DNA from 3 places in the Paraburkholderia sp. NPDC080076 genome. Region 2 is predicted to be linked to each of the others. Evidence: predicted binding sites of a transcription regulator. Region 2 holds the regulator's gene; each other region holds the start of a gene.
The links. The regulator HrcA, encoded in region 2, represses chaperone genes, less so after heat shock. The targets are predictions, from matches to a motif close to TTAGCACTCNNNNNNNNNGAGTGCTAA.
Positions count from the first base shown of each region.

Region 1: rpoH (RNA polymerase sigma factor RpoH) is a predicted target of HrcA. The motif match lies at 1,862-1,888, and genes of this name have one in related genera.
Region 3: groES (co-chaperone GroES) is a predicted target of HrcA. The motif match lies at 5,916-5,942, and genes of this name have one in related genera.

Region 1 covers NZ_JBNNWQ010000002.1:358,028-368,067, reverse strand. The annotation lists gene ACQKRQ_RS09020 (cytochrome ubiquinol oxidase subunit I) at 1-276, opposite strand, end outside; gene cydP (cytochrome oxidase putative small subunit CydP) at 266-526, opposite strand; gene rpoH (RNA polymerase sigma factor RpoH) at 865-1,800, opposite strand; gene ACQKRQ_RS09005 (acyloxyacyl hydrolase) at 2,164-2,727, shown strand; gene ACQKRQ_RS09000 (nuclear transport factor 2 family protein) at 2,771-3,154, shown strand; partial or broken gene ACQKRQ_RS08995 (2-isopropylmalate synthase) at 3,341-4,381, opposite strand; gene ybiB (DNA-binding protein YbiB) at 4,881-5,852, opposite strand; gene ACQKRQ_RS08985 (fumarylacetoacetate hydrolase family protein) at 6,081-6,779, shown strand; gene maiA (maleylacetoacetate isomerase) at 6,805-7,449, shown strand; gene ftsY (signal recognition particle-docking protein FtsY) at 7,537-8,709, opposite strand; gene rsmD (16S rRNA (guanine(966)-N(2))-methyltransferase RsmD) at 8,951-9,565, shown strand; gene coaD (pantetheine-phosphate adenylyltransferase) at 9,678-10,040, shown strand, end outside.
Region 2 covers NZ_JBNNWQ010000002.1:173,312-183,351, reverse strand. The annotation lists gene glnE (bifunctional [glutamate--ammonia ligase]-adenylyl-L-tyrosine phosphorylase/[glutamate--ammonia-ligase] adenylyltransferase) at 1-1,712, shown strand, start outside; gene recN (DNA repair protein RecN) at 1,901-3,571, opposite strand; gene ACQKRQ_RS08205 (NAD kinase) at 3,643-4,545, opposite strand; gene hrcA (heat-inducible transcriptional repressor HrcA) at 4,876-5,895, shown strand; gene hemH (ferrochelatase) at 6,070-7,140, shown strand; gene ACQKRQ_RS08190 (RNA-binding S4 domain-containing protein) at 7,149-7,556, shown strand; gene ACQKRQ_RS08185 (hypothetical protein) at 7,766-8,080, opposite strand; gene grpE (nucleotide exchange factor GrpE) at 8,079-8,663, shown strand; gene ACQKRQ_RS08175 (hypothetical protein) at 8,735-9,046, shown strand; gene dnaK (molecular chaperone DnaK) at 9,190-10,040, shown strand, end outside.
Region 3 covers NZ_JBNNWQ010000002.1:9,982-20,021, reverse strand. The annotation lists gene ACQKRQ_RS07500 (VOC family protein) at 1-47, shown strand, start outside; gene ACQKRQ_RS07495 (LysR family transcriptional regulator) at 93-410, opposite strand; gene ACQKRQ_RS07490 (alkene reductase) at 568-1,656, opposite strand; gene ACQKRQ_RS07485 (LysR family transcriptional regulator) at 1,761-2,672, shown strand; gene ACQKRQ_RS07480 (MarR family winged helix-turn-helix transcriptional regulator) at 2,877-3,266, shown strand; gene ACQKRQ_RS07475 (nuclear transport factor 2 family protein) at 3,374-3,874, shown strand; gene ACQKRQ_RS07470 (YybH family protein) at 3,888-4,391, shown strand; gene ACQKRQ_RS07465 (TetR/AcrR family transcriptional regulator C-terminal domain-containing protein) at 4,812-5,120, opposite strand; gene ACQKRQ_RS07460 (TetR/AcrR family transcriptional regulator) at 5,099-5,452, opposite strand; gene ACQKRQ_RS07455 (hypothetical protein) at 5,402-5,554, shown strand; gene groES (co-chaperone GroES) at 6,015-6,305, shown strand; gene groL (chaperonin GroEL) at 6,360-8,000, shown strand; gene ACQKRQ_RS07440 (hydroxymethylpyrimidine/phosphomethylpyrimidine kinase) at 8,163-9,023, opposite strand; gene ACQKRQ_RS07435 (rubredoxin) at 9,314-9,484, shown strand; gene ACQKRQ_RS07430 (hypothetical protein) at 9,753-10,040, shown strand, end outside.

The sequences.
Region 1 (10,040 bases), 180 kb from region 2:
ATCGCCGACATAGTGCGAGTAATACGACCAGTTTGTGCCGAACTGAAATTCCAGCGTGAGGCCGGTGGTGACACCCATCGCAAAGTTGATGCCGAACAGCTTGCCCCAGAACTGGGTCATGTCCTTGTAGATCTGCTTGCCGGTCATCACATAGACCGACTCCATGATGACGAGCAACCAGGACAGGCCGAGCGTGAGCGGGACGAACAGAAAGTGGTAAAGCGCGGTGATGGCGAACTGGAGGCGCGACAGTTCTACGACTTCGCTAACGGGCATGTTGATCACCTTGGGACGGATGCGAGGCAGGCACGGACAACAGCGCCTGCGCGACTTGCTCAGGCGGCAGCGACATGTGCTCCGCCTGTGGATGATTGAAGAACGTGTACTTGAGCGCCATCAGCAGTACGAATTTGATGGCGAGGACGATGGCGATATCCCGCGCCAGCGTCGGACCGCGCACCCAGCCGTGGAACCGTTTGCGCAGGCTCGGGCGGTGGGTGGTGCTGCGATTGAGGGCTGTGGTCATGATCGGTAGAAGGCAACTTCACACCGGTGAATCCGGCTGGCGCCAGGCCGCTTGGGCGGTTTGGCGAGTGCATCCCGATTCTAGGAGTAGAACCTCGCGCGCAACAGTTCGGCGCTGCGGCATTGGGTCGCGAGACTTGCCCCGTTCAAGCAGTATTGCTATCTGGTTTGTGATACGTCAAGAAACGCGTGTTGCGCGGTGATGTTCTTGCGTCAGTGTGCGCGTGCGCGAAAACGCCGCGGCGTCGGCGAAAAAAAGCCCCGCCGTCTTGCGAGGGCGGGGCTTGGCGGCTGGATACCGCGCGCCGGGCGAACCGGCATGCTGACAATCTTCAAGCTTTACGCGTATTCGGTCAACGCACCGCGCATCTTCTTCATAGCGCTTGCCTCGATCTGGCGAATACGTTCGGCGGACACACCGAATTCGTCGGCCAGTTCGTGCAGCGTCGAACCGCCCGAACCGTCGTCTTCCACTTTCAGCCAGCGTGCCTCGATGATGCGGCGGCTGCGGGCGTCCAGTGCGTCCAGCGCGCTCGCGATACCGTCGCTTTGCAGCTTGTCGCGCTGACGCGAAGCCAGCACGGCGGTCGGCTCGCTATGCGAGTCGGCCAGATAGGCGATCGGCGCGTACGACTCTTCGCCGTCCTCGACCTGCCCTTCCAGCGCGATATCGCCGCCTGAGAGGCGCGTTTCCATTTCGGACACTTCTTCGCGCTTCACATTCAGCTCTTTGGCGAGACCTTCGATCTCGTCCGGCGTGAACGCGCCCAGCCCTTGCTTGTGGCTGCGCAGGTTGAAGAACAGCTTGCGCTGCGCCTTGGTCGTGGCGACTTTCACCATCCGCCAGTTGCGCAGAATGTATTCGTGGATCTCAGCCTTGATCCAGTGCATGGCGTACGACACTAGGCGCACGTTCTGCTCCGGGTCGAAGCGCTTCACGGCCTTCATCAGGCCGATATTGCCTTCCTGGATCAGGTCGGCGTGCGGCAGTCCATAGCCCAGATAGTTGCGCGCGATCGATACGACCAGCCGCAGGTGCGACAGGACGAGACGGCGCGCGGACTCTAGGTTGTCCTGCTCGCGAAATTCGGTGGCGAACTGGCGTTCTTCCGCCGGCGTCAGCATCGGAATCCGATTTACGGCCTGGATGTAGGCGTCGATATTGCCCAATTGACCGGGCAGCAGCGAGGAATGCGAGAGCGCCAGTGCACCTGCCGAAGCGGCCTTAGCCGACGACGGGCTCAAAGTACTCGGAAGGGTCATTGCATGGCTCACGTAGGAAACTCCTTTGGAATCAGACAAAAGCTTATTCAGGTAACGACTCCAGCGTTGGATGTTAGCACTCTGAATTGCCGAGTGCTAATACTTAGAGGCTGTAGGGGCATCCAAGTTCCGTAAATTCCTATTGAAATTCACGATTCAATAGCCATGGTACGCCTCCTTCGGCTTCTTTGCTCGGAACGTAGAACTTACCTAACAGATCGCCTTCATTGTTATAAGTGACCGACTTTTGCTAGTTTTGACGTGACTAATTGCGGAAAGTCGGGTTTCTTCATACGATCCACTGAATTGAGATTGTCTTTACAATACGCAAAACGGTTAAGGATTGTTCAACGTTCGGCGGAGCTCGGGTGTTAGATGAACAACAAAAAGAATGCTTTGCGTGGTCTGGCTCTAAATATCACGGCTGGCGCCGTGCTGGTGGGAACTTCAGGATGGGCTTCGGCGGACCAGTTTGGCGTGCAGGTGGCGGGTGGCCTCGGCGATCGCCACGTCAAGAAACTCGACCTCGGTTTCGTCTGGGACCCGGATCTGACCTGGTGGCAGATCGGTGATTGGCATTTCTCGCTAATCGGCGAAGCGCACGTGGCCTGGTGGCACACCAACGAAGGCAATGTGCACGACAACATCGGCGAAATCGGCGTGACGCCGATCATCCGCTTCATCAAGGGATCGGGCGTGATCCGCCCGTACGCCGAACTGGGCGCGGGCATCCGGCTGCTGTCGAGTCCCCGGATTTCTTCGACCTTCACATTGGGCACTGCGTTCCAGTTCGCCGACATGGCCGGCGTGGGCATGCAGTTCGGCAGCCACCAGCAGTACCAGGCAGGCTATCGCTTCCAGCATATTTCCAACGGCGGTATCAAAGAGCCGAATCCTGGTATAAATTTCCACCAGCTATATCTGCAATATAACTTCTGACGACCGTGGCCACGTTCGGCTCACCGGTGCGAGGGGCTGAGCGATGGCGGCAAAGATAATCGAAGCGGTTCGCGAGCTCGAGCGAGAGCGTTTTCGCGCGATGGTCGACGGCGACGGGCAATCGCTCGACACGCTGCTCGCGGACAACGTGAGCTACGTTCACACGAACGGCAAGCGGGAAACGAAACGGCAGTTCATCGACGGGATTACCGCGGGCCGCCGCCGCTATCGGCAGATCGAGATTCAGTCGCAAGAGGTGCTGCCGGTCGGGCGCGAGACCTGCGTCGTGACCGGCCGGGCGCTGATCGAAATGGAAGCCAATAACGGAGCGCTGCTGTTTCCGATCGCCTACACGGCGATCCATACGCAGGAAGACGGGCGATGGCGCCTGATTGCCTGGCAGGCAACGCGTTGCGCAATCGAGTGAGCCTTTTGAGCTCACTGTTTCCGGGCTGGCCGCGCCTTGTGAGCGGGTTGCTCCGGCTGACGCGGGCACGCGGGTAGCGCGCTTGTGCGTCGGTTCTTGCGTCACTCGCCCTGATTCTCAGGCAGCGACGCTTTCGTCATCCACACCGCTCCACTCGCGACGATCGGCCGCACCGGCTTCGGCCACTTCCGGCTCATGCGCCGCGACGCCTTGTCGCTCCCCGCTTTTCGCTCGAATCACCGCATCGCCCGCATACGGATGCCGCGGATGCACCGGCAACTGATTGCAGCGCTCCACGACGCGCCGGACCGCCTCGATATCCGAGAAATCGAGCCCGGTATCGACGCCTTGCGCAGCCAGATTCATCGCCAGCGTCACGAGATCGACGTTGCCGGTGCGCTCGCCGTTGCCGAACAAACAGCCTTCGACGCGGTCCGCGCCCGCCAGCAGCGCCAGTTCCGCGGCGGCCACCGCGGTGCCGCGATCGTTATGCGGATGCACCGACAGCACGATGCTGTCGCGATAGCCGAGATTGCGGTGCATCCATTCGATCTGGTCGGCGAATACGTTCGGTGTCGCCGCTTCCACGCTCGCGGGCAGGTTGATGATCATTTTGTGATCGCGCGTGGGCCGCCACGTCTGCGCCACCGCGTCGCACACCTCGCGTGCAAACGGCAGTTCGGCCGCGTTGAACGTTTCCGGCGAGTACTGGAAGGTCCAATGCGTGTCCGGCCGCGCCTGCGCATGCTCCTTGATGATTTGCGTGCCTGCCACGGCCAGCGCTTTGATTTCGGCCTTCGACTGGTTGAACACGATCCGGCGAAACGACGGGCAGATCGCGTTGTACAAGTGCACGATGGCGCGCGGCGCGCCTTCCAGCGCCTCGAACGTGCGCGCGATCAGTTCCGCGCGCGACGGCATGAATACCTCGATGGTCACGTCGTCGGGAATGCGCCTTTCTTCGATCAGCCTGCGGACGAAATCGAAATCCGTTTGCGACGCCGACGGATAGCCGACCTCGATTTCCTTGAAGCCGATCGCGACCAGCATCTCGAAGAACTCGAGCTTTTGCGCCGCGTTCATCGGCTCGATCAGCGCCTGATTGCCGTCTCGCAGATCGGTGCTCATCCAGACCGGCGCCTGGTCGATCGTGCGGCTCGGCCATTTGCGGCCGGTCAGCCGCACGGTGGGGAAGGGGCGATATTTTTCAGCGGGATTTTGCAACATGGTGAGCCTCGTTCGTTGTGTCGCATGCGAAAGGATGTGGCGTCGAGCGGTTGGCGGACTGCCACGGGTGCACGGGCCGCCAGCCGGGGGCTAGCGGCAACAACGAACGGGCGCGAACGAACAGCGTCATCGTGACGGCGAAAACGGACGTGGATAAAGCCCATGCGGCGTGCATTTGATCCTCGCGCTTCGTCCGCGCGGTAAACGGACGAATGCAAACGACTACAGGTTGTGAAGAACTACGCTTAGGGGGTGAAACGGAACAACGGAACTGCTGGAGAGACCGCGCTTCGAGCAACCTGAGCTGCCAACGCGCGGCGCTACGCCTGACTTACGCTAGGCGTAGCGATAGGGGCCGCGCTAGGCGGCCGGAGGTAATTCGGAGGGTGTTCGGAAGGGAACGCATGGGTCTAATGTATGACGGCGCGTCGCGGCGTGTCAACCCGCGCAGGTCGCAGCGGGCGACGGCAAGCGCGCCGCAGCGCTTACGCCGAGGCGGTTACACCGGCATTCTTGCGACGTCCACGATCAGTTCGACCTGCCGTTCGATCGCGCTCGGCACGGGCGCTTCGCCACGCAATACGGCGCTGATCCAGGCCGCTGTCGTCGGCGCATCTTTAGCCTCGGGCAAGTCCACTTCCGGCGCATCCGGCGACGAGCGTTCATGCGGCACGCGCGTTTCGCAGACGCCGTCGTGCAACCAGTCGACTTGCACCTGGCGCCGCGTATCGGCCACCGCTTCGCCTTCTGTGCCGCGCGCAAGCAGCGCGCCGCCGGCGGCCGCGTCCGGATGCGTGTTGAACAGTTGCGTGAGGCTGTCGCGATACGGCGGGTGGGTGTAGTTGACGAGGCGCAAACCCGCGGGCGCGAACGGCTGCAGGATTTTCACCAGCGTGTGCGTCGAATTACGCACGCCCATGCGCCGGCGCAGCGCAAGCAGGCGCGCGAGCTTCGGCGCGAGCACGCCGATCGGCGCAAACGCAAGGCGGTGCTCAGCGAGACCGTCTTCGATATCGGCGTGCGATCGCGCGTGCGGAATTTGCAGATGCGTGAAGATCTCCGCGCTCGTCACGCGGCCCGGATCTTCGGTGACGCCATGCACCAGCACCGGCACGCCTTCGCGCGCCAGCAGCAGGGCGAGCAGCGGCACCAGATTCGGCTGCTTGCGCGCGCCGTTGTAGCTGGGTATCGAGACGGGCCGAAACGTGCCGTGCGGCAGATGAACCGGCTCGAACGACGCATGCGCGCCGGCCAGCATTGCGGCGAGTTCGTCGGCGGTTTCGCCCTTCACGCGGTACGCGAGCAGCACCGCGCCGAGTTCGAGCTCGGCCACGCGGCCGTCGAGCATGGCGGTGTAGAGCGTGCGTGTATCGTCGGCGGTCAGCGCGCGGGCGCCGTTCGGGCCGCGGCCGATTTCCTTGATGAAGCGGGCGCAGGGGAAGGGATTGACGGTGTCGGCGGAGTCGGTCATCGGGCGCAGTGGGACGTGTTGGCGTGCCGCCTCGGAGCGGTCGGCCGCGGTATTCAGGAGACGCTATTGAGTGTGAGTATCGCATCTATGGCGATCCCGCGAGACAGCACGCCCGCGGTGCGGGCCTTGCCGGTCCATGCCGAACTGGCGCGCGCGGCGCTTTGTCGCGCGTTACACTCGATGTTTTATTGTCGCGCTGGCGGCACACATCAAGAAACGGAGAACGGGATGAGTTACGTATTTGCACCCGCACCGGTGGTCGCGGTGCCGGTTGTGGGGTCCAGCGAGCAGTTCGCGGTGCGTCGCATCTACTGTGTGGGCCGCAACTACGAGGCGCATGCGCGCGAGATGGGACACGATCCCGACCGCGAACCGCCGTTCTTCTTCGCCAAGCCGGCCGATGCCGTGTTGTACGTCGCGCCCGGCGCCACCGGCGAGTTTCCCTATCCGTCGCAGTCGAAAAACGTCCACTTCGAGATGGAAATGGTCGCGGCGATCGGCAAGGGCGGCAAGAACATTCCGGCCGAGAGCGCGCTCGACCACGTCTACGGTTACGCGCTCGGTCTCGACATGACGCGCCGCGATCTGCAGGCCGAAGCGAAGAAGCTGGGCCGTCCCTGGGATACCGCGAAGGGCTTCGATCACTCGGCGCCGCTTGGTCCGATTCATCCGGTCACGACCGTCGGCCATGTCGACAAGGGCGCGATCTGGTTGTCGGTGAACGGCGACGAAAAGCAAAACTCGGACGTGTCGCAACTGATCTGGTCGGTGGCCGAGACGATCGCTTATCTGTCGACACTGTTCGAACTGCAACCCGGCGATCTGATTTTCACCGGCACGCCGGAAGGCGTCGGCGCGGTAGTGCAGGGCGATCTGATGAAGGGTGGCGTGGACGGGCTCGGCGAGCTCAGCGTGCGCGTCGTCTGACGGCCAGTTGGGGGAGACAGACAACATGAAGCTCTACAGCTATTTCCGTAGCTCGGCGTCCTATCGCGTGCGCATCGCGCTGAACGTGAAGAATCTGCCGTACGACTACGTGCCGGTGCACCTTGTGCGCGACGGCGGCGAGCAGTTGAAGCCCGAATACCGCAAGGTGAATGCGGACGGGATCGTGCCGACCTTCGTCGACGGCAATGACGTGATGCCGCAGTCGCTCGCGATCATCGAGTATCTGGAAGAGACGCATCCCGAGCCGCCGCTCCTGCCCGCGACGCCGGCCGATCGCGCATATGTACGTGCGCTGGCGTTGCAGGTGGCATGCGAGATCCATCCACTGAACAATCTGCGCGTGCTGAAGTATCTGAAGCACACCTTGTGTCTCGACGACGATGCCAAGGACGCCTGGTACCGTCACTGGGTGGAAGCGGGTTTCGCGACGTTCGAAACGCATCTGGCGGGCGATTCGCGCACGGGCAAGCTGTGCTTCGGCGATACGCCGACCGTCGCCGATACCTGTCTGATTCCGCAGGTGTTCAACGCGCAGCGCTTCAAGGTCGACACGGCGAAGTTTCCGACCATTCAGCGCATCTACGATCACGCGATGCAACTCGACGCGTTTGCCCGCGCGGCGCCCGGCGCGCAACCGGACGCTGAGTGACCTGTCCTGATCCGGCAGGCAGGATGAAAAAAGGGCACTCCTCGGAGTGCCCTTTTTGCTGCTTTAGCCGCGGACGCTGTTTGGCGTTCAGCCGCCCAGCAGTGCGTCGGAAAACTCTTCCGCGCTGAACGGCTGCAAGTCCTCGACCTTCTCACCGACACCGATGAAATACACGGGAATCGGACGCTGCCGCGCGATCGCGGCCAGAATGCCGCCCTTCGCCGTGCCGTCGAGTTTGGTGACGATCAGGCCGGTGAGGCCGAGCGCGTCGTCGAAAGCCTTCACTTGTGCGAGCGCGTTCTGGCCGGTGTTCGCGTCGATCACCAGCAGCAGTTCGTGCGGCGCGCCGTCTTGCGCCTTGCCGATCACGCGCTTCACCTTGCGCAGTTCTTCCATCAGATGCAGTTGGGTCGGCAGGCGGCCGGCCGTGTCCGCCATCATCACGTCGATCTTGCGCGCGCGCGCGGCGCCGACCGCGTCGAAGATCACCGCCGCCGGGTCGCCGCTTTCCTGCGACACCACGGTCACGTTGTTGCGCTGACCCCAGATGGCCAGTTGCTCGCGCGCGGCGGCGCGGAACGTGTCGCCCGCGGCCAGCAGCACCGACTGGTCGAAACTCTGCAGATGCTTGGCGAGCTTGCCGATGCTGGTGGTTTTACCCGCGCCGTTGACGCCGGCGATCATCATCACGAGCGGCTGCGCGCGGCCGAGCATGAGCGATTTTTCCAGCGGCTTGAGCAGGTCGACCAGCAGCGTGCGCAGCGCCGCTTTGACCTGCTGGGGATCGGCGAGGCGCTCGGTGCGCACTTTTTCGCGCAGCGCTTCGAGCAGGAATTCGGTGGCGTCGACGCCCGCGTCCGACATCAGCAGCGCGGTTTCGAGTTCTTCGTACAGGTCTTCGTCGATCTTCGTGCCGACGAAAATGCCGGTCAGATTCGAACTCGTCTTCGACAAGCCGGTCTTCAGACGCGTCAGCCAGGAGCGTTTCGCGCCTGCGTCCGGCAGCGGCGGCGGCACGATTTCGACGGTTTCCTCGAAGGCGAATGCTTCCGGCTCGGGTTCGGGCTCGATCGCGGACGGAGCGGCCACGGGTGGCGTCTCGACGCGAACCGGCGCAGCGGCTGGGCGCGGGGCAGCGGGCGCGACGGGCGCAGGCGCCTCCACGGCGTCTAGCGTCGAAGCTTCTGGCGCTGTTTGCGACTCTTCTGGCGCGTTATCGGACTCTTTCGAACCCTTGAATCGTTTGAAAAAGCTGAACATGATCTGGCGTGGTGAGAGCGCGCGCCGATGCGCGCAGCCGGCATAAGACCGGCGGGAGCGGCAGGCAGCGTTGCGATGCGGGATGCAAGGCGCTGGAAGCCGCACATTTTATCAGGCGCGCCGCCGCCCGTCGTATCGGCCGAACGGCCAGGCTGGACGCGGGGCGTCGCTGTGGTAACGTTGGCGCTCCGGCCCGCACGTATCGACGTTGCGGGCGCCTTCATCACGTAATCGAAACTGCATGCCCCGTTCAGCACCTTCACGCGCCCATGGCGCTTCGTCCAAAGGCGGCAAGCCGCACGCCATCCGTATCATCGGCGGCGACTGGAAGCGCACGCCGTTGCCCGTGCTCGACCTCGACGGCCTGCGCCCCACGCCCGATCGCGTGCGCGAGACGCTGTTCAACTGGCTCGGCCAGAATCTGGACGGCCAGCGCTGCCTCGATCTGTTCGCTGGCAGCGGCGCGCTGGGCTTCGAGGCGGCGTCGCGCGGCGCGGCACGAGTCTTGATGGTGGAGCGCAATGCGCGGGCCGCCAGCCAGTTGCGCGCGAATCAGGAACGCCTGTCGGCGCGCACAATCGAAATCGCTGAAGCTGACGGTTTGCGCCTCGCCGCGAGTCTCGCGCCCGGTTCGTTCGACGTCGTATTTCTCGACCCGCCGTTCGGCGACGATCTGCTCGGCAAAGCGCTTGCGCTGGCGGTGCCGCTCGTGAGCGCGGACGGATTTCTGTACGTGGAAGCTGGCGAGGCGCTCGAACTCGATGAGAACGAGACGCTCGCCGGGTGGGAAATCGTGCGGCAAGGTAAAGCGGGCGCTGTCCACTTTCATTTGCTGCAGCGCGAAAATAAGGAATAATGCGCGTTCCAAAACAAGCGCCGGGCGGTTTGCCGTCACGGGCGCGGTCGGTGCCAAATGCGTCGCGTGGACGCTTTGACGTGCCCCTTTGTCTGAAGAGAGGAGAAGTCTCATGGTAGTCGCCGTGTACCCGGGCACGTTCGACCCGCTGACGCGCGGTCACGAAGACCTCGTTCGGCGCGCGTCGAGCATTTTCGACACGCTGGTGGTCGGCGTTGCCGACAGCCGCAACAAGAAGCCGTTTTTCACCCTCGAAGAGCGCCTCGACATCGCTCACGAAGTGCTCGGGCACTACCCGAACGTTCAGGTGATGAGCTTCAAGGGGCTGCTGAAGGATTTCGTGCGCACCAATAACGCGCGGGTGATCGTGCGCGGGCTGCGCGCCGTATCGGACTTCGAATATGAGTTCCAGATGGCCGGCATGAATCGCTATTTGCTGCCCGACGTCGAAACCATGTTCATGACGCCGTCCGAT
Region 2 (10,040 bases):
CGCAGGCGTATCGCTTCCTGCGCGAACTCGAGCATCGGCTGCAATACCGCAACGATGCGCAGACCCATGCGATGCCGGTCGATCGCGAGGAACGCGCGGCGCTCGCTCATGCGATGGGTTGCGACGACTACGCCGCGCTGATGGCCAAGCTCGACGCGCATCGCGAATTCGTCGAACAGCAGTTCGATCAGATTTTCGCCGACAAGGTGAGCGGCCGCGACGGCTGTGGCGCCCCCGAAGACGGCGCCGGCGTGTGGGTGTGGAGCAGCGCGCTCGCCGACGACAGCGCCGACGAAGCCCTGCAGGCGCGCCTGATCGAACTCGGCGTGGCCGAACCGGGCGAACTGCTCGCGCGGCTGCGCGCGGTGTGGCAGTCGTCGCGTTATGCGGGGCTGGCCGAGCGCAGCCGGCAACGTTTCGACATCGTCGCGCAACGGGCGCTCGAAGCCGCGCGCACTTTAGAGCCCGCCGAGCGGCGCGGCGATACGGTGGCGCGGTTCTTCGACCTGCTCGAAGCGGTGAGCCGGCGCGGCGCGTATCTCGCGCTGCTGACCGAATATCCGCAGGCGCTGCATCGCGTGCTGTCGGTGCTCGGCGGTTCGCGCTGGGCGGCCGGCTATCTGATCCGCCATCCGCAATTGCTCGACGAATTGCTGGACGACGAAGCGATCAACAGTCCGTTCGACTGGCCCGAGTTCAAGCGCACGCTGCGCCTGCGCCTTGCCGCGGCGGATGGCGTCGAACAGCAGATGGATCTGTTGCGCCATGCCCACCAGGCCGAGGTGTTTCGCATTCTGCTAATCGATCTGGCCGGCAAGCTGAGCGTCGAACATGTGAGCGACCGGCTGTCCGAACTTGCCGATGCCGTGCTCGACGTCACGCTCGAGGCCGTCTGGAACCAACTGCCGAAACGCCACCGCGACGTGCCGCGTTTCGCGGTGATCGCGTACGGCAAGCTGGGCGGCAAGGAACTGGGCTACGCGTCCGATCTCGACGTGATCTTCCTCTACGACGACCCCGACGACGCCGCAGCCGACGTCTACTCCACCTACACCCGCCGCCTGATCACCTGGCTCACGACGGCAACCGGCGCCGGCACCCTGTTCGACGTCGACTTGCGTCTGCGGCCGAACGGCGAATCGGGCCTGCTCGTCACCGATCTGGACGCGTTCCGCCGTTACCAGTTGCGCGAGGGCGACGCAGCGAATACGGCGTGGGTGTGGGAACACCAGGCATTGAGCCGCGCGCGTTACTGCGCGGGCGACGCTGAGATCGGCGCGAAGTTCGAAGCCATCCGCGAACAGGTGCTGACCACGCCGCGCGAAGCGGCGCCGCTGATGAAGGAAATTGTGGAGATGCGTGCGCGCGTAGAAGCGGGGCATCCGAACCATACGGCGCTGTTCGACCTGAAGCACGATAGCGGCGGGATGGTGGATATCGAATTCACCGTGCAGTACTGGGTGTTGTTGCACGCGGCGAGCGATCCCGAGTTGATCCGCAATACCGGCAACATCGCGTTGCTGCGGGAAGTGTCGCGCTTCGGCCTGATGAGCGAGGCGGAAGCGGAGACGGTCGGCGCGGCGTATCGCACGTACCGCAAGTTGCAGCACCAGTTGCGGTTGGATGGGATGGAGAAGGCGCGGGTCGAGCCGGCGCTGGTGGCTAGGGAGCGTGAAGCGGTGCTGGGGCTGTGGAAGCGTGTGTTTGGTTGAACGTGCGCGAGGGTTTCTCAAGCGGGATCTGCCTGGCGGCGCTTCGAGCGGCGGCGTGAGCGACGTCGCGGCCTTCACTCTGCCAAGCGGGCGACGCGCCCAGCGATTCACCCTTAGCCGCCGTTCGTCGCCGCCAGTGCTCCGATCGCGAGTCGCGGATGGCGAGGGCATCCCCAGCCGACGAACAACTACGCCGCCAGCATTTCCTTCGCATGCTTGCGCGTGGTCGGTGTGATCTCCAGGCCGCCGAGCATGCGCGCGACTTCCTCGACGCGGCTCGCCTTGTCGAGCGAGGTCACGCTGCTGACCGTGCCGCCTTTGCCATTGCCCGCTTTCGCCACCTGGAAATGATGGTCGCCGCGCGCGGCAACTTGCGGCAAGTGCGTCACGCACAGCACCTGGCGCTGTTGGCCAAGCTGATGCAATAGCCGCCCGACCACTTCGGCGACGCCGCCGCCGATGCCCGTGTCCACTTCGTCGAAGATCAGCGTGGGTGTCGGGCTGGCGGCGCTGGCGATCACGGCGAGCGCGAGGCTGATCCGCGCCAGTTCGCCGCCTGAGGCGACCTTGGCAAGCGGCCGCAGCGGCACGCCGGCATGACCGGCGACGCGGAACTCGACCTGTTCGAGCCCATGCGCGCCGCCTTCGGGCAGCGGCACCAGCGCGACTTCGAAGCTGCCGCCTTTCATCGACAGTTCCTGCATGCCCGTGGTGACCGCCGCGCCCAGCGCCTTGCCGGCCTTGGCGCGCGCCTTCGAGAGTTTCTTCGCCTCGGTCAGGAAGTCTTCCCTGGCTTTGGCTTCGGCGGCGTGCAGGCTGGCGAGGTCGGCGGCCGCGTCGAGCGCGGCCAGTTGAGCGCGACGCGCCTCGTGTTCCTCCGGCAGCGTTTCCGGCTGCAGACGGAACTTGCGCGCGGCCGAATGCAACGCGTCGAGACGCTTCTCGACCTGCGCCAGCCGGTCCGGATCGAGTTCGAGCTTTTGCGCGTAATGACTCAGCGAATAAGCCGCTTCCTGCAGCTGGATTTCGGCCGGCTCGAGCGCGGCCAGCACGTCGTTCAAGGCCGGATCGATCTCCGCCAGATCGCGCACCTTAGAGACGATCGAGGAAAGATGCGTGATCATGGCCTCGTCCGATTCGGACAGTGCGCCGAGCGCGCCTTGCACGCCGTCGATCAGATTGGCGGAGTGCGACAGCCGCCGATGCTCGGCGTTCACTTCTTCCCACTCACCGGGTTGCGGCGCGAGCTTGTCCAGTTCGGTGAGCTGCCAGGCGAGGCGCTCGCGTTCCAGTTGCAGTTCACGGTCACGCGTTTGCGCGTGCTCGACCGCCTGAACCTTCTCGCGCCACATGCGCCATGCTCGCGTAACGGTTGCGGCAGTGTCGGACAGGCCGGCGTGTGTGTCGAACAGTTCGCGTTGCGCGTCGGGGCGCATCAGCAACTGGTGCGCATGCTGGCCATGAATATCCACCAGCATTTCGCCGACCTCGCGCAACTGCGCGAGCGTCGCCGCGGTGCCGTTGATGAAGGCCCGCGAACGGCCGTTGGCATCCACCACGCGCCGCAGCATCACCGTGCCGTCGTGATGGCCGTCGTCGCCGGTCGTGCCGAGCGCCTGCTCGTCGAGCCATTGCTCGACCTGCCCATGCGTCTCGAACTCCGCAGTGATGTCGGCGCGGCTTTCGCCGGTGCGCACGACGTTCGCATCGGCGCGGGCGCCGAGCGCTAGCGCCAGCGCGTCGATCAGGATCGACTTGCCGGCGCCGGTTTCGCCGGAGAAAACAGTAAAGCCGCTGTCGAATTCGAGATCGAGCGCGGCGACGATGACGAAGTCGCGTATCGAGAGGTGGCGAAGCATGGAGGTCGTCTGGTGAGCGTGATAGTCGGGTTTCGGCAGCGGCGGCGTTCGCGTTCCGGTGTCCTTGCCGCTCAGGGCTTGGAGTCTTCTTCGTGCGACGGGTATTCGTTCCAGTGCAGCTTCTTGCGCAGCGTGGCGAAGTAGCTGTAGCCGACGGGATGCAGCATCGGCACCGTATGACGCGAGCGGCGCACTTCGATCGTGTCGCTCAGTTCGAGCGAGGTGAACGACTGCATGTCGAAATTGACGTTCACCTCACGCCCCGAGACGATCTGGATGCTCACCTTGGAGTCGTCCGGCAGCACGATCGGCCGGTTCGAGAGCGCGTGCGGCGCGATCGGCACCAGCACGATGCCCTGCAATTGCGGATGCAGAATCGGCCCTTGCGACGACAGCGCGTAAGCGGTCGAGCCGGTGGGCGTGGCCACGATCAGGCCGTCCGAGCGCTGGTTGTACATGAAGCGGCCGTCCACCGAGACATGCAGTTCCGCCATGCCCGAGAAGCCGCTGCGGTTGACCACCACGTCGTTGAAGGCCAGCGCGTGATAGATCGGATTGCCGCCGCGCATAATGCGCGCTTCGAGCAGCACACGTTCTTCGCGCTCGAAGTTGCCCGAGAGCATTTGCGGCACGATCTCGCGCATGTCGGAGATCGGAATGTCGGTAATGAAGCCGAGCCGCCCGTGGTTGATGCCGATCAGCGGCGTGCGGTACGGCGCAAGCTGGCGGCCGATGCCGAGCATGGTGCCGTCGCCGCCCAGCACCACCGCAACGTCGGCGCGCGCGCCGATCTCGGCGGGACGCAGCGCCGGATAGTCGGTGACGCCGATCTCGGCGGCGGTGTCGGCTTCGAACACGACCTCGAAGCCGCGCTTCGCGATGCACGAGGCGAGCGTGGTCAAGGGCTCGGCGATGCCCGGCGTATTGTTGCGCCCGACGAGCGCGACGGTCTTGAACTGGCTGGTCACTTGCATGCCGGCATTACACCATAGGTAGGGCCTGAAAAGAACCGCAGACAGACCCGGTAGCCGGCCGGCACGCGCGGGCCGTCAGCGCATCTCGCGATTATCGTTAGAATGGTGAAGCCTTGATGACATGTGCGCCGGTTAAAGTGCGGCGGGGTGCCGGCAGCGGGGCCGCCCAGAAGGTGGCCTGCAAGGTGGTCCGCAAAGCGCCGGGCGGAACGCCGGCTAGCAGGCCGGACCGAAGGCAATGCGCTGCGCCGGCAACAGGCGGCGCGTTCGTCAGGGATGGGCGCCCCTAGCGCTCGCGGTTGTCGTGCCATTGAGCTAAAATTTTCCGTCATGCTAGATCCTCGCGCACAAACCCTCCTCAAAACGCTGATCGAGCGCTACATCGCCGAAGGTCAGCCGGTCGGCTCGCGCACGTTGTCGCGCTATTCGGGCCTCGAACTGAGTCCCGCAACGATCCGCAACGTGATGTCCGACCTCGAGGACCTGGGGCTCGTGATCAGTCCGCATACTTCGGCGGGCCGCATTCCTACGCCTCGCGGCTACCGCCTGTTCGTGGACACCATGCTGACGGTGGAGTCCGCCGCGGACGAAGAGGCCGTGACGCGTACCGTCAAGACTACGCTGCAGGCGGGCGAACCGCAGAAAATCGTTGCGGCTGCGGCCAGCGTGCTCTCCAATTTGTCGCAGTTCGCCGGCGTGGTGCTCACGCCGCGGCGCAGCCATGTGTTCAAGCAGATCGAGTTCATGCGTTTGTCCGACAAGCGCATTCTGCTGATCATCGTCACGCCGGAAGGGGACGTGCAGAACCGCATCATGGCGACCCAGCGCGATTTCTCGCCGTCGCAACTGGTCGAGGCTTCCAACTACATCAACGCGCACTTCGCGGGCCTTTCGTTCGACGACGTGCGCCGCCGCCTGCGCGAAGAAATCGACGAACTGCGCGGTGACATGACTACGCTGATGCACGCCGCCGTCACCGCCAGCACGGACGAATCCGACACGGGCGAGACCGTGCTGATTTCCGGCGAGCGCAACCTGCTCGAAGTCGCCGACCTTTCGTCGGACATGGCGCGCTTGCGCAAGTTGTTCGATGTGTTCGACCAAAAGACCAGTCTCCTTCAATTGCTCGACGTGTCGAGTCACGCGGCGGGTGTGCAGATTTTCATCGGCGGCGAGTCGAATCTCGTACCGATCGAGGAAATGAGCGTGGTCACCGCGCCGTACGAGGTGAACGGCAAGATCGTCGGCACGCTCGGCGTGATCGGGCCGACCCGCATGGCCTACAACCGCGTGATTCCGATTGTGGACATCACCGCACGCCTGCTTTCCCTGACTCTCAGCCAGCAATAAATAGCTTCGACTCCTGGCCGCGGCGGCACCTGCTGCAAATAATGCGTGACCGCGCGCGGCTTGCCAATTGGCCGAATGGCCAGGGGTGTCCGGCGGACCGGTGCATGAACCGCGCCGCTATAATGAATCCCACCTGAACCGACTCTCCGCCAAAACCGGTTACTTCTGCTGCCTATGCGCTTCGACCTCGAGCGGCCCTCACAGAACGCCACGTCACACCGTGTCGCCGTGCTGCTGATCAATCTCGGCACGCCCGACGCGCCGACGCCGCGTGCGGTCCGCCGCTATCTCGCGCAGTTTCTGTCCGATCCGCGCGTGGTCGAAATTCCGGCGCTGCTCTGGCAGATCATTCTGCGGCTGCTGATTTTGCCGGTCCGGGGCCGCGCGTCCGCCAAGAAGTACGCCGCGGTGTGGATGCCCGAAGGCTCGCCACTGCGCGTTCACACAGAGAAGCAGGTGGAGGGCTTGCGCCATCTGTTGCAATTGAACGACTACACGGTGCTGGTCGATTACGCGATGCGCTACGGCACGCCGGGCATTCCGGCCATGCTGAACCAGCTCAAGCTGGCGGGCGCCGAGCGCGTGCTGCTGATGCCCATGTATCCGCAGTATTCGTCGTCGACCACCGCCACCGCTTTCGACGACGCTTTTTCGGCGCTCAAGCGTATGCGCAATCAGCCGGAGATCCGCACGGTGCGGCAGTACGCCGACCATCCGGCCTACATCGCGGCGCTTGCCGCGCAGGTGCATCACTATTGGCATCAGCACGGCCGGCCGGACTTTGCCGCGGGCGACAAGCTGGTACTGAGTTTCCACGGCGTGCCCAAGCGCACGCTGGATCTCGGCGACCCATACCACGAGCAATGCCAGCAAACCGGCGCACTGTTGATGCAGGCGCTCGAACTGACACAGGTGGAATGCCGCATCACGTTCCAGTCGCGGTTTGGCAAGGCCGAATGGCTGCAGCCGTACACGGCGCCCACGCTGAAGGAACTGGGTGCGGCGGGTGTGCGTCGCGCCGACGTGTTCTGTCCGGGCTTTACAGCCGATTGCCTTGAAACGATCGAGGAAATCGGCATGGAAGTGCGCGACGAATTCCTCCACGCGGGCGGCAAGGATTTCCATCGGATTCCCTGCTTGAACGCCTCGCAGGCATGGATTGCCGCGCTGGGCGAGATCGTCGCGCAGAACCTCCAGGGATGGCCGGTGCAGGCGTTGCCGGTGCCGCATACGACAGGAGCTTGAACAGGCTCATGAATTACACGATTTCAACTGAAGCGGGCGCGAAGCTGCGCATCGACAAATGGCTTTGGGCGGCGCGCTTCTTCAAGACGCGTTCGCTCGCGGCCGACGCCGTCGAAAAAGGCCACGTGCGGATTGGCGGCGCCAGCGTTAAGCCGGCCAAAGACGTGCGGGTCGGCGACCTGGTGGAGATCGAGATCGAACGGATCGTGTGGCAGGTGGAAGTGCTGGGCGTGTGCGACGTGCGCGGCCCGGCGAGCGTCGCGCAAACGCTTTATGCGGAAACCGAAGCGAGCAAGGTGAAGCGGCAGGTCGAACAGGAGCGGCGCAAGACGTATCGCGAGCCGGCGGCCGCGTTGCACGGCCGGCCGACCAAACGCGACAGGCGCACTATCGACAAACTTTCAGGTGGGGGTTGAACAGTTGTTCCATGGTCGCATGCACACCGCCGTATTCGGTAGTGTGGTCGTTGACAGCCCCGGACATGCAGATGGTCGTGGTGCCCGCAATCAGAACCAATGCGACCACCGAGATTGCAAAGGTCAGTTTCACGGTACTCCCCTCGGGAAGGTTCAGGATAAAGACGGGCGAATCGGGTGGAAATTGCAATATGTCGGAAAGGTTGACGTCAGATTAGGGTTAACGCGTCTTTTCCGATGCTTAAGTGGAGCATAGGCCACTTGTCGATAGCACTCAATCTCAATCTGATTGCGCAGCAATAATCGTTGTAACCGGGCATTTCCGCCGCGCGTTCGTGGTGCGAAAAGATCCGGGAGAACCGCTTGAAATGGTTGTTCCCGGCCTCATCTGCCGTTTTGATTTGCGGTGACTCGCGCAGTTGTCTGTCGCGATTTTGCAACGCACAAACCGCGCCAGGTTTGATGCGTTGCCTGCCACCGTTGGCTTTTACCTCGCTTTCACATTTAACGACTTTCAGCGACATGGAAAACACGCAAGAGAACCCGACGAGCCAGAATCCCACGCCCGCCGACGAAACCGCGCGCCAGGCCGCCGAGGCCGCGGCACCTCAGCAGGAAGCGGCTGCCAACGCCGCGACCGACTCGCCGGTCAACGCCGAGCAAGCGGCCTTGGCCGAAGCTGAAGCGAAGATCGCCGAGTTGCAGGAAAGCTTCCTGCGGGCCAAGGCTGAGACCGAAAACGTCCGCCGCCGCGCTCAGGAAGACGTCGCCAAGGCGCACAAGTTTGCAATCGAGAGCTTCGCCGAGCATCTGCTGCCGGTAATCGACAGCCTCGAGGCAGCCGTCGCCCACTCATCCGACGACCTGCAGAAGGTGCGCGAAGGCGTCGAACTCACGCTGCGCCAGCTCACCGGCGCGTTGGAGAAGGGCCGCGTCGTCGCCCTGAATCCGATTGGCGAGAAGTTCGACCCGCACCGCCATCAGGCCATTTCCATGGTGCCGGCCGAGCAGGAGCCGAACACCGTGGTGGCCGTGCTGCAAAAGGGCTTCGTGATCGCCGATCGCGTGCTGCGTCCGGCACTCGTGACCGTCGCGGCGCCGAAGTAAGCGCCGGAAGGCTCGGTAAGCCGTTTCGGCCGGCAGGCAGCGCTGCGGCCAGTGTTCTGGTCGGCGCCTCGGTGTTTGGCGTCTTCGCGATGCGCGAGCTCGGCGCCGAGTCATTCGGAGCAGACGATGAACTGGCGTGGTGTTTGCCAGAATCTCGACCGTTTCAACTGCGAGATCTTCAGGAAAGCCGTGCCCGTGAGCCGGGCGCGATTCACGCGCTCGGTCTCGAATGGGTTCACAGCAACGTTGGCGAGCATCGCGAACTGGGCCGGCGCTTCATGCTGCACGGCGTGGCCACGTGGTTTCACTTCCACGGCGGCAGGCAGGCGGCTCGGTTAATGGAACAAATTTGGGCAAAAGTTCGCCCGATTGAAAAAAATTAAAGACCGCATCGCAAAAGAGGTCTTGAAAACGATGCGGACGCACTTATGTTGAGTGCAGGTAGGAATTGAGAGCGGATCGCCTTACCGCCAGCTGGGCAAACAAGGCGCTTCCCGCAGCGATCAAAGTTAGGAGATTAGTAAAAATGGGCAAAATCATCGGCATCGACCTCGGCACGACCAACTCGTGCGTGGCGATCATGGAAGGCAATTCGGTCAAGGTGATCGAGAACTCGGAAGGTGCGCGCACCACGCCGTCGATCATCGCTTACATGGAAGACGGCGAGATTCTCGTCGGCGCGCCTGCGAAGCGTCAGTCGGTCACCAACCCGAAGAACACGCTGTACGCAGTCAAGCGCCTGATCGGCCGCCGCTTCGAAGAAAAAGAAGTGCAGAAAGACATCGGCCTGATGCCGTACAAGATCATGAAAGCCGATAACGGCGACGCATGGGTCGAAGTGCGCGATCAGAAGCTCGCTCCGCCGCAAATTTCCGCGGAAGTGCTGCGCAAGATGAAGAAGACCGCTGAAGACTATCTCGGCGAGCCGGTCACGGAAGCTGTGATCACGGTTCCCGCGTACTTCAACGACAGCCAGCGCCAGGCAACCAAAGATGCAGGCCGCATCGCCGGTCTGGAAGTGAAGCGGATCATCAACGAGCCGACCGCAGCCGCTCTGGCATTCGGTCTGGACAAGGCCGAAAAGGGCGACCGCAAGATCGCGGTGTATGACCTGGGCGGCGGTACGTTCGACGTGTCGATCATCGAAATCGCGGACGTCGACGGTGAAATGCAGTTTGAAGTGCTCTCCACGAACGGCGATACGTTCCTGGGCGGGGAAGACTTCGACCAGCGCATCATCGATTACATCATTGCCGAGTTCAAGAAAGAACAGGGCGTGGATCTGTCGAAAGATGTGCTCGCGCTGCAACGCCTGAAGGAATCGGCTGAAAAGGCGAAGATCGAGCTGTCGTCGAGCCAGCAAACCGAAATCAACCT
Region 3 (10,040 bases), 160 kb from region 2:
CCGGCAACGGCTGGAAGATGATTCAGGAGCCGCGAAGCACGACGTGAGTAGTCACTCAAATGTCGTTACGGCGCGGATAGCGGTCATCCGCCTCATTGGTCAACGGCACTGGTTTCCCGGTGAGCGGTTGGAGTGATATTGCGCTCCGCCTCGATATTTTCGAGGGCTTTTTGCGCCGCCAGTACGGCGTTGTACACGGCGCGGCAGCGGGCGTATAGCCGCTCGCCCGCGGGCGTGACATCCACGCGCCGGCTCGTTCTCGTGAGAAGTGATGCTCGAAGCGCCTGTTCCAGGTCGATGACGGCACGACTCAACGTCGACTTGCTTACGCGGACTTCCTTCGCGGCTGCGCTGAAGCTTCTGTGCTTGACTATGCAGGCGAAGTACACAAGGTGGTTTGCCTTGATCATGGTCGAGTGACTGACTGTGTGTCGTGTGATGGTATGTCGGTTTAGCACTGACTCCGGGCTCATGCACCGCCGTCGACCGGGACTGCCGGCGCGAGCCGCATCTTGCCAATGATGCGAAGCAGGCTCGCGTCCGGCGTGATTGGTAACGCGCACTCCCTCAGGGTTCGACGGCTTCGGCCAGCGCCGGATAGTCGATATAGCCGCGCCCGTCGCCGCCGAAGAAGGCATTGGGGTTCGCAGCGTTCATCGGTGCGCCGGTCTTCAGGCGCGCGACGAAATCCGGGTTGGCCAGCACCATCTGGCCATAGGCTTCCAGCTCGGCGAGCCCCGAGGCTACATCGGCTCCAAGCTCGTCGCGGGGGCGGCCCGGCCGGTTCAGGATCAAGACGCCCGTCCAAAGCTTGCGAATGTCAGCGACCAGCGGCTCATTGCCCTGATGCGTGATGTGCAGGTACGCCAGACCGAGCTTGTCCAGTTCAGCCACCAGATAGTGGTAGAGCGCCGGCCCTTCGGCGCCTTCGTCGATGCCCCACCGCGTCATGCCGGGTGACAGGCGAATGGCCGTCCTGTCAGCTCCGATTTCGTCGGCGATAGCAGTGGCCACCTCGATGGCAAAGCGGGCGCGGTTTTGGATCGAGCCGCCATATTCGTCGGTGCGGGCATTGGCGCTTGGCGCGAGAAACTGATGGACCAGGTAGGCATTCGCACCATGGATCTCGACGCCATCGGCGCCTGCCTCGATCGCGCGGCGTGCCGCGAAACGGAAGTCGGCCACGGTCTGGCGCACCTCCTCGGTCGTCAGCGCACGCGGTACCGGAATATCCTGCATCCCCTTGGCCGTGAACATCGGCGTAGCGGGCGCGATGGCCGAAGGCGCGACGCCTTGGCGATGATGCGGCGTGTTCTCCGGGTGCGACATGCGCCCCGCGTGCATGAGCTGGATGAAGAGATGGCCACCGCGATCATGCACGGCAGAGACGATCCTCTTCCATCCGGCGACATGCGCGTCGGAATAGATGCCCGGCGTGGCGAGATAACCCTGCCCATCGTCCGAGGGCTGAGTCCCTTCAGTCACGATCAGGCCGACGCTCGCGCGCTGCGCATAGTACTCGGCGGCCAACTCTCCCGGCGTGCCGTCGAACCCGGCGCGGCTGCGGGTCATCGGCGCCATGACCAGACGGTTCTTCAGTGCCAGCCTGCCGAGGCGAACAGGCGCAAGCAGTCGTTCAAGTGCGTTCGTAGTCACGATCAACTTCCTTTTCAAAGACGTGAGCGCTACTGTACAAAGCAGGAGATTATTGAAAAAGTGCGTAAAGCCGATAACTTTATCTACGTGGATAGATAATCGACATGGACCAACTGCTTGCCATTCGCGTGTTCGCCCGTGTTGTTGAAGCGGGCGCATTCACCCGTGCCGCCGACTCGTTCGAGATGCCGCTCGCCACGGTGAGCAAACTCGTGCGTTCACTGGAACAGCATCTCGGCGTCAAACTGCTTCAACGAACGACGCGACGCGTCACTGTCACGGCCGAGGGTGCCGCGTACTACGAGCGCACCTCGCGCGTGTTGAAGGAACTCGAGGACATCGACTCGGGTTTCGCCAGCGCACATCAGCGTCCGCGCGGACGGTTGCGCATCGACATCGGCTCGGCGAACGCAAGTGGCGTGTTGATCCCCGCACTGCCCGACTTTATTGCGCGATATCCCGACATTCGTGTCGATCTCGGCGTGAGCGACCGGCAGATCGATCTCATTGGCGAGAACGTAGATTGTGTCGTCCGCGGCGGCAGCGTAGACGAGCCCTCGCTAGTCGCACGTCCGCTTGGCCGTGCATCGTGGGTGACATGCGCGACGCCCGATTATCTGAAGCAGCACGGCAGGCCGATGCATCCCGACCAGCTTAAAAGCGGCCATCGGATCGTGAGCTACGTTTCTGCACGGACGGGACGCGTGTTGCCGATGCGTTTTCAGAAGGGCAGCGAGCGAATCGAAATCGGCAGCTTACAAGGCATGGGGGTGAACGAGAGCAACGCCCATGTCGCGGCTGCGCTGGCCGGTCTCGGCGTGATTCAAACCTTCTCGTTTGCCGCGAGGGACGCGATCGCGCGTGGCGAACTCCTGCCTGTTCTGTCGGCGTGGCAACCGGATCCATACCCCTTCTTCCTCGTGTATCCGCCAGACAGGCATATGAGCCAGCGGTTGCGCGTCTTTATCGAATGGGCAACGGAGCGGTTTGCACACAAGTTCGATCGGGCAACGTAGCCGTCGTCGCGAACGCGGCCGGCCAGGTGTGGGCTAAGCGAACTTCTGTGCTAATCGGCCGGCATGAACTCGCTTGACAATGGTCTTATATGCCCATAATATTTTCTCCAAGATCTTAACGTTTGATCCAACATGACTGCGTCTCGGCTGGCAATCAATCCTGGTGTATGTAACAACACCGCTCTGCGTAAAGCCGCGCGGCGCTTGACCCGCTTCTATGATGCCTGCATGGCGGAAACCGGTTTGCGGGCCACGCAGTACACGATCTTGAGTCTCCTTGCCAGCCGCGGGCCGACGACAATGGCCGCGCTTGCCGACGTGTTGTCGATGGATCGGGCAACGATGGGACACAACGTTCGCCCGCTCGAGCGCGACGGGCTGATCACGATTCAGGTCGGGCGCGAAGATCGCCGGGAGCGAGAACTAGCGTTGTCTACGTTGGGCGCCAAGATAGAGGCGCAAAGCAAACCATCCTGGCAGAAGGCGCAAGCACGCTTCGAAAAGGAATTTGGAACGGAGGACGCGTTGGCGATGCGGCGATTCATGGCTCGAATCGTGCAACTGGACCTGGCCATGGATCAAGAGACTTTCTGAGGTCAAGGGCGCCACATCTGCATTGAGATCCCCGCGACATGCGGCGAGAGTATCCCTTTCTCCCGCCGCAAAAAAATTCCATATACGGGCATATGAGACTATATATCGTGGATATTCGATCGTTGGGTGTGCGTCGCAACCTCCTCTTTGTTCTTTCCTTTTCGTTGATGACTGCCGTGAGTTCCGCGCACGCTGCCGAAGTTACCGCACGCGATACGCAGGAGATTCATGACTTGTTCCTGCGTCAGGCCGCCGCCGAAACGGCCCATGACATCGACACGCTCGACGGCACGCTGGCGCATGCCGTTCCAGGCCAGCCAGACCCTGTCTCGTTCGTGGCTCGCGCGTACCGGTTCTGGGGCAGGGATGCCGTCATGGAGCACTTCCGCAAGGCTTTCACGGGTACGTGGCGCGTTGAACCGGATCAGAGCGCCATCAGCATCATTCCGTTGAACGGCGATACGGTGCAGATCTATGCACCGACTCGCGTCACACTCGGAGCAGCCGGCCAACCCGCCAGAACGGCGACATTTCTGATCAACGAGTTTGCGATCCGGACGCCATCCGGTTGGAAGATCTCGGCGGTAATTCCCGTTCCTGCCGAGTGAATGGGAGATGCACATGCGCATACAGAAAACACTCGCTTCATTCTTCGCGGTTGTGGTCCTTGCGGCCGCTAATGCGACTGCATACGCCGCCGCCACGCATCGTTTCACGGAGAAAGACAGCCAAGAGGTCAAAGACGTCTTTCTCCGCCAGGCAGCGGCCGCTACGGCGCATGACATTGTCGCGTTCGAGCGCGTACTGGCATCCGCGCCAGCTGGCCAACCCGACCCGATCGCATTCGTGGCTCGCGCCTATCAGTTCTGGGGGAAGCCCGCGCTCATCGAGCATTTCAAGGAAACCTTCAAAGGGGTGTGGAAGTTCGAGCCGAACGTCGAGAGCATCAAGATTGTTCCCCTGACCGCAGACGTCGCCCAGTTGTACGCCCCCACGCAGATTACCCTTGGCGCTTCGGAAGCGTCGGCGAGGAGCGCTCCGTTCCTCGTCTATGAAGTCGCTGTCCGAACCCCGGAAGGTTGGCGGATTGCGTCGATCGTGCCTGTGCCGGCGCCTGCGCAGTAGATCCGATTTTCTCTGTCAACGAGAGCAAGAGAAACGGAAGCCGTCGTCTGCTCTCGGAATAGAGGACCGCAGATCTTCCGTTATGAAGATGTCGCCGGCGCGGTCTTCGGGGCTAACGAAGTCCTGATACGCGTCGATACGATCTCAATCGAGCGCGTGATCCCGTCAATCGCAAAATCGGCCCGCTTGCCCGCGTACGGATTCTCCATTACGAACTCACGAGCCAATCAGGACTTTTAACGATTCGGCCATCAAGCCGTTGCTCGACGATGCTGTCGCGAACGGCGCTGTTCACGGCATTGCGGCAATGGTGTTTGACCGCAGCGGCGCGCTGTTCCATCGCGCCGCCGGCGAGGCAGGTCAACACTCGATGTTCCGCAATGCCTCGAATCTATCGCGGCTTGAAATCAGCGGAACGAATTAGAACTGACCGGCTTCGATGAGAACCATCATCTCGACGGCCGCGATCCTCGCGCACGATGCAATTTCTTCCTCGCTTGCGCTCTTCACGCCAAACAGCGCCTCGTCGAAAAGCGTGGCCTTAAGGAGTGCCGCGAAGGTTGTCGCGGCACCATACTTGTCTTTGCCTTTCCAGCCTGTGACAGGTAACCATCGGTCAAGATAGCTCGCGAATAGCGCGTCGCGTGCACCCGCAACCTGTTCGCGATAGCGGCGCGCGAGTTCGGGGAAGCGAGCGGCATCGCGGGTCACGACGCGATACAGCGCCAACTGTTCTTCCGAAAGCGCGTGCCGAAGATATTCGCCCCCGCGATCGGCAACGCGACGGGCGGCGGTTCGCTAAACCAATCAGGCTCGCCAAGCTCGGCGACTCCCTCTGCCGAACCGGACTGCGTGCCGGTCGTCGAGCAGGCCGCTTCCATCGCCGCACTGAACAGCTCGTCCTTGCTCTCGAAGTGCCGGTAGAGCGTCTTGATCGATACGCCGGCTTCCGCGGCGATCCGGTTCACCGAGCTTTCCGCATAGCCATTCTCAAGGAACGCCCGCAGCGCATGACGCCGGCGACATTCGGCAGCATGCTGCGGATGGATCTGTCGATTCAAAGTGTTTCGCAGCAGGAAATGGCACTTCAGGATCTTGCGCTCAATCTGGGCTTTGACCCGCCTGGGACTTCACGCGCTTGTTTGCTCGTCAGCAAGGGGTGACACCGAGCCAATACAGACACAACGTACAATTTGTCTCTGGGGCAGGGCGGTGATAGCCGCGCGTTTGCCCGAACGTCACTGACGATTGCACTCGGGGGCGGGGTTTTCCCTGGATTTAGCATGAGTCACCCGGACGCGCGGACAGATGCGGTCAGAAAAAGCCGCGCGGTCGCACTGCGCTCGCGGCATTGTGGAACAGCTGGTTTAACAATAACCCGTTGTTTCAAAATGATATTTCCTTTCATGATCGCGGCCGGGCGCCGCTCGGGCGCTCAGACTTAAGTGAACAAAGTCCAAAGTTGAGTGAATCTCACCCAACAGCAGCATCCCTTCTTGAATTTGTCACCACCCGTCCATATAATTAGCACTCGCTGCACGAGAGTGCTAACAACATCGCCGGTTGGCTCAGCCAGCCGGGTTTTCTCAGCGTTCTTCAGTCTCAATCAAGAGAGGAGTATGTATGAACCTTCGTCCTTTGCATGATCGCGTGATCGTCAAACGTCTGGATCAAGAAACCAAGACCGCGTCGGGCATCGTGATCCCCGAAGCCGCAGCAGAAAAGCCGGATCAAGGCGAAATTCTGGCAGTCGGCCCGGGCAAGCGTGACGACAAGGGCGCTCAAATCGCGCTCGACGTGAAGGTTGGTGACCGCGTCCTGTTCGGCAAGTACGCAGGCCAGACCGTTAAGGTCGACGGCAACGAACTGCTCGTGATGCGCGAAGAAGACATCATGGCCGTGGTGCAAAAGTAAGCGCTGGTCGCTACTTTTCCCGGTCATATCTTAAAGAATTCAAGGAGTTAGAAGATGGCAGCTAAAGACGTCGTATTCGGTGATTCCGCCCGTGCCAAGATGGTTGAAGGCGTGAACATCCTCGCGAACGCTGTGAAGGTCACGCTGGGCCCGAAGGGTCGCAACGTTGTCCTGGAACGCAGCTTCGGCGGCCCGACGGTCACGAAGGACGGTGTGTCGGTCGCGAAAGAGATCGAACTGAAAGACAAGCTCCAGAACATGGGCGCGCAAATGGTCAAGGAAGTTGCTTCCAAGACCAGCGACAACGCAGGTGACGGCACCACGACCGCAACGGTTCTGGCTCAGTCGATCGTCCGCGAAGGCATGAAGTACGTCGCATCGGGCATGAACCCGATGGACCTGAAGCGCGGTATCGACAAGGCTGTGTTCGCGGCGATCGAAGAACTGCGCAAGATCAGCAAGCCGTGCACGACCAACAAGGAAATCGCCCAAGTCGGCGCGATTTCGGCAAACAGCGACTCGTCGATCGGCGATCGTATCGCTGAAGCCATGGACAAGGTCGGCAAGGAAGGCGTCATCACCGTTGAAGACGGCAAGTCGCTGCAAGACGAGCTGGACGTGGTCGAAGGTATGCAATTCGACCGCGGCTACCTGTCGCCGTACTTCATCAACAACCCGGACAAGCAAGTTGCCGTGTTGGACAACCCGTTCGTGCTGCTGCATGACAAGAAGGTGTCGAACATCCGTGATCTGCTGCCGGTACTGGAGCAAGTCGCCAAGGCTGGCCGTCCGCTGCTGATCATCGCAGAAGACGTCGAAGGCGAAGCACTTGCAACGCTGGTGGTGAACAACATCCGCGGCATCCTGAAGACCGTTGCTGTCAAGGCTCCGGGCTTCGGCGATCGTCGTAAGGCCATGCTGGAAGACATCGCGATCCTGACCGGCGGTCAAGTCATCGCTGAAGAAACCGGCCTGACGCTCGAAAAGGCAACGCTGGCTGAACTGGGTCAAGCGAAGCGCATCGAAGTGGGCAAGGAAAACACGACGATCATCGACGGCGCTGGCGAAGGTGCGAACATCGAAGCACGTGTGAAGCAAGTCCGCACGCAAATCGAAGAAGCAACGTCGGACTACGACCGTGAAAAGCTGCAAGAACGCGTTGCCAAGCTGGCAGGCGGCGTTGCAGTGATCAAGGTCGGCGCTGCGACCGAAGTCGAAATGAAGGAAAAGAAGGCACGTGTCGAAGACGCACTGCACGCAACGCGCGCAGCTGTGGAAGAAGGCATCGTTGCTGGCGGCGGCGTCGCGCTGATCCGCGCACGTACGGCAATCGCCGGCCTGAAGGGCTTGAACGCCGATCAGGACGCAGGTATCAAGATCGTGCTGCGCGCGATGGAAGAGCCGCTGCGTCAGATCGTCACGAACGGTGGCGAAGAAGCCAGCGTCGTGGTGGCAGCTGTTGCTGCTGGCAAGGGCAACTATGGCTACAACGCAGCAACCGGCGAGTACGTCGACCTGGTTGACGCAGGTGTCGTGGATCCGACGAAGGTGACGCGCACGGCGCTGCAAAACGCAGCTTCGGTGGCGGGTCTCCTGCTGACGACCGACGCAGCTGTCTGCGAACTGCCGAAGGAAGATGCTCCGATGGGCGGCGGTATGCCCGGCGGCATGGGCGGCATGGGCATGGACATGTAATTTCAGTTGGGCCTCGTTACGAGGTCCAGCTGGAAGCACATGGGGGAGTGCGCCGCGAGGCGTGCTTCCCAAAAGAAAAAACCCGCAGAAATGCGGGTTTTTTTATGGGCGCTTGCTGCGGGCTGAAGCGCCGGGAAAGCGATCGGCGCTTCGCGCCAGCTATCAGTGCCGCGCTTCGCCCGGCGCCGCATCCTTGCCGGCTGTCGGCGGCGTATCGTCGTCGCTGCTGCGCGCCCAGAAGAACCGGTCCGGCATATACGCGCCCATGCCCGGCCGGAAAGCGTTGCGCAGGGCCTGGTACAAATATTCCTGCGCCTCGCGCACCGCTTCAGCGGGCTCCTGGCCGTTGGCCAGCAACGCGGCGATCGCCGAGCCCAGCGTATCCGTCAAGCCCATGATCCGATGGCTGCCGCGGTCCCACATGTCCTGACGCAACTGGCCGTCTTCGCTGAACAGCGTATTGACGTGCCGGTGCGTGCCGGTTTCCGTCGACAGAATGTATTCGCAGCCTTGCGACAGCAGATGCGAGATGGCGGCGTCGAGGCTCGGCGCTTCGGCGTCGCCGTCCGGTTGCGCGAGCGCGAGCAGTGTGGCGGAATCGGCGACCAGCAACGTGGTTTGCGGCGCGAGCAGATCCGCGATCGCTTCGCGCAGTTCGTCGGCGGACAGCACGTGCTCGTCGTCGAGTGTGAAATCGGGGGCGAGAATCAGCGGAATGTCGTCGTAATCGGCGACGACTTCGGCAATCGCGCTCACTACTTCCGCGCGGGTGCAGGCGCCGACCTTGAACGCGGCGATCGGCATGTCTTCGAGCAGCATCCGCGCCTGGGTCGCGACCACTTCAGGGTCGAGCCCGGTGACTTCGTCGCAGCTCGCCGAGTCGCGCACGGTGTAGCCCGTGAGCACGGAGACGCCATGACAGCCCATGCTGGCAAGGGTCATCAGGTCGGCTTGCAGGCCTGAGCCGCCAGTGGGATCGGAAAGGCCGAAGGTGAGGACGATCGGAGGCGTGTCGCTGGGCATGAAGATTGACAGAAAGGAGCTAAATTTAGGCGCAGAGACTGCGCAATCGACTCAATTATGCGGCCTAAACCGTCGCGAGGGCGTTTTTTCGCATCTCGCGATGCATTGCAGCAAGCCAGCCGCGGCCGGCGCGCGGCATGGCGCCGCAACCACCGTGCCGGCCGACGCAAACTGCATAGCCAAAGGCCGTAGCACGCTACGATTGCGCGTTGCTGATTGCTAGGCATTGGGGCGGCAACACGGTACCATCATGGCTCCCGTTTCCACGGACTCTACGACGCGACACAAGAATGGAATATCAAAGCTGGATGTGCCTGATTTGCGGCTGGATTTACGACGAAGAAGCCGGTTTGCCGGACGAAGGCATTGCGCCGGGCACCCGCTGGGAAGACGTCCCCATTAACTGGACCTGCCCGGAGTGCGGCGCGCGTAAGGAAGACTTCGAGATGGTCCAGATCTGAAGTCCGGGAGCAGCCGGCATGCCGGCTGCGGGCCGTGCCGCATGCCTGCGGCGCGGCATTGGCATGGTGTTTCGCAGCCGGCGTGGCGCGCCGGATCGAACGCACCCGGTGCGCTCTGAAGTTTGCCCCAACGCGTCGACGCGGAACATCCTCGGCCGTGCCGTGTCGCAACGTTAGTCTGTCATTGTCCTGTCGCCGGTTCGCGCGTTAGCCGATCAGTCTGCGTGCGGCGCGAGGCGACGGCCCGTCAGCTTCGTGTCGCCTGCCCATGACTCTTCGATCCGCTGCACCCGTTTCCTTCGATGCCTTGCCGAACCCGCGCGGCGGCGCCGTACGTCCGGCCGAACTGGCGCTGGCCGAGGCGCTGCTGGCATTCGAACAGCACAGCGAGAGCACCTCGGCGTTGCTGCGTGCGTCGCACGCATTGCGCGGAGCCGGTTGGCTGAGCGCGCAGCGCTTTGCTGACGCGCTGGTGCGGCTGTCGCCGCTCCTGGAGGGCGACCCGGCCGACGCGGTCAACGCGCGGCCCGTGTTCGGCGCGGCCTTGCGCGACTTC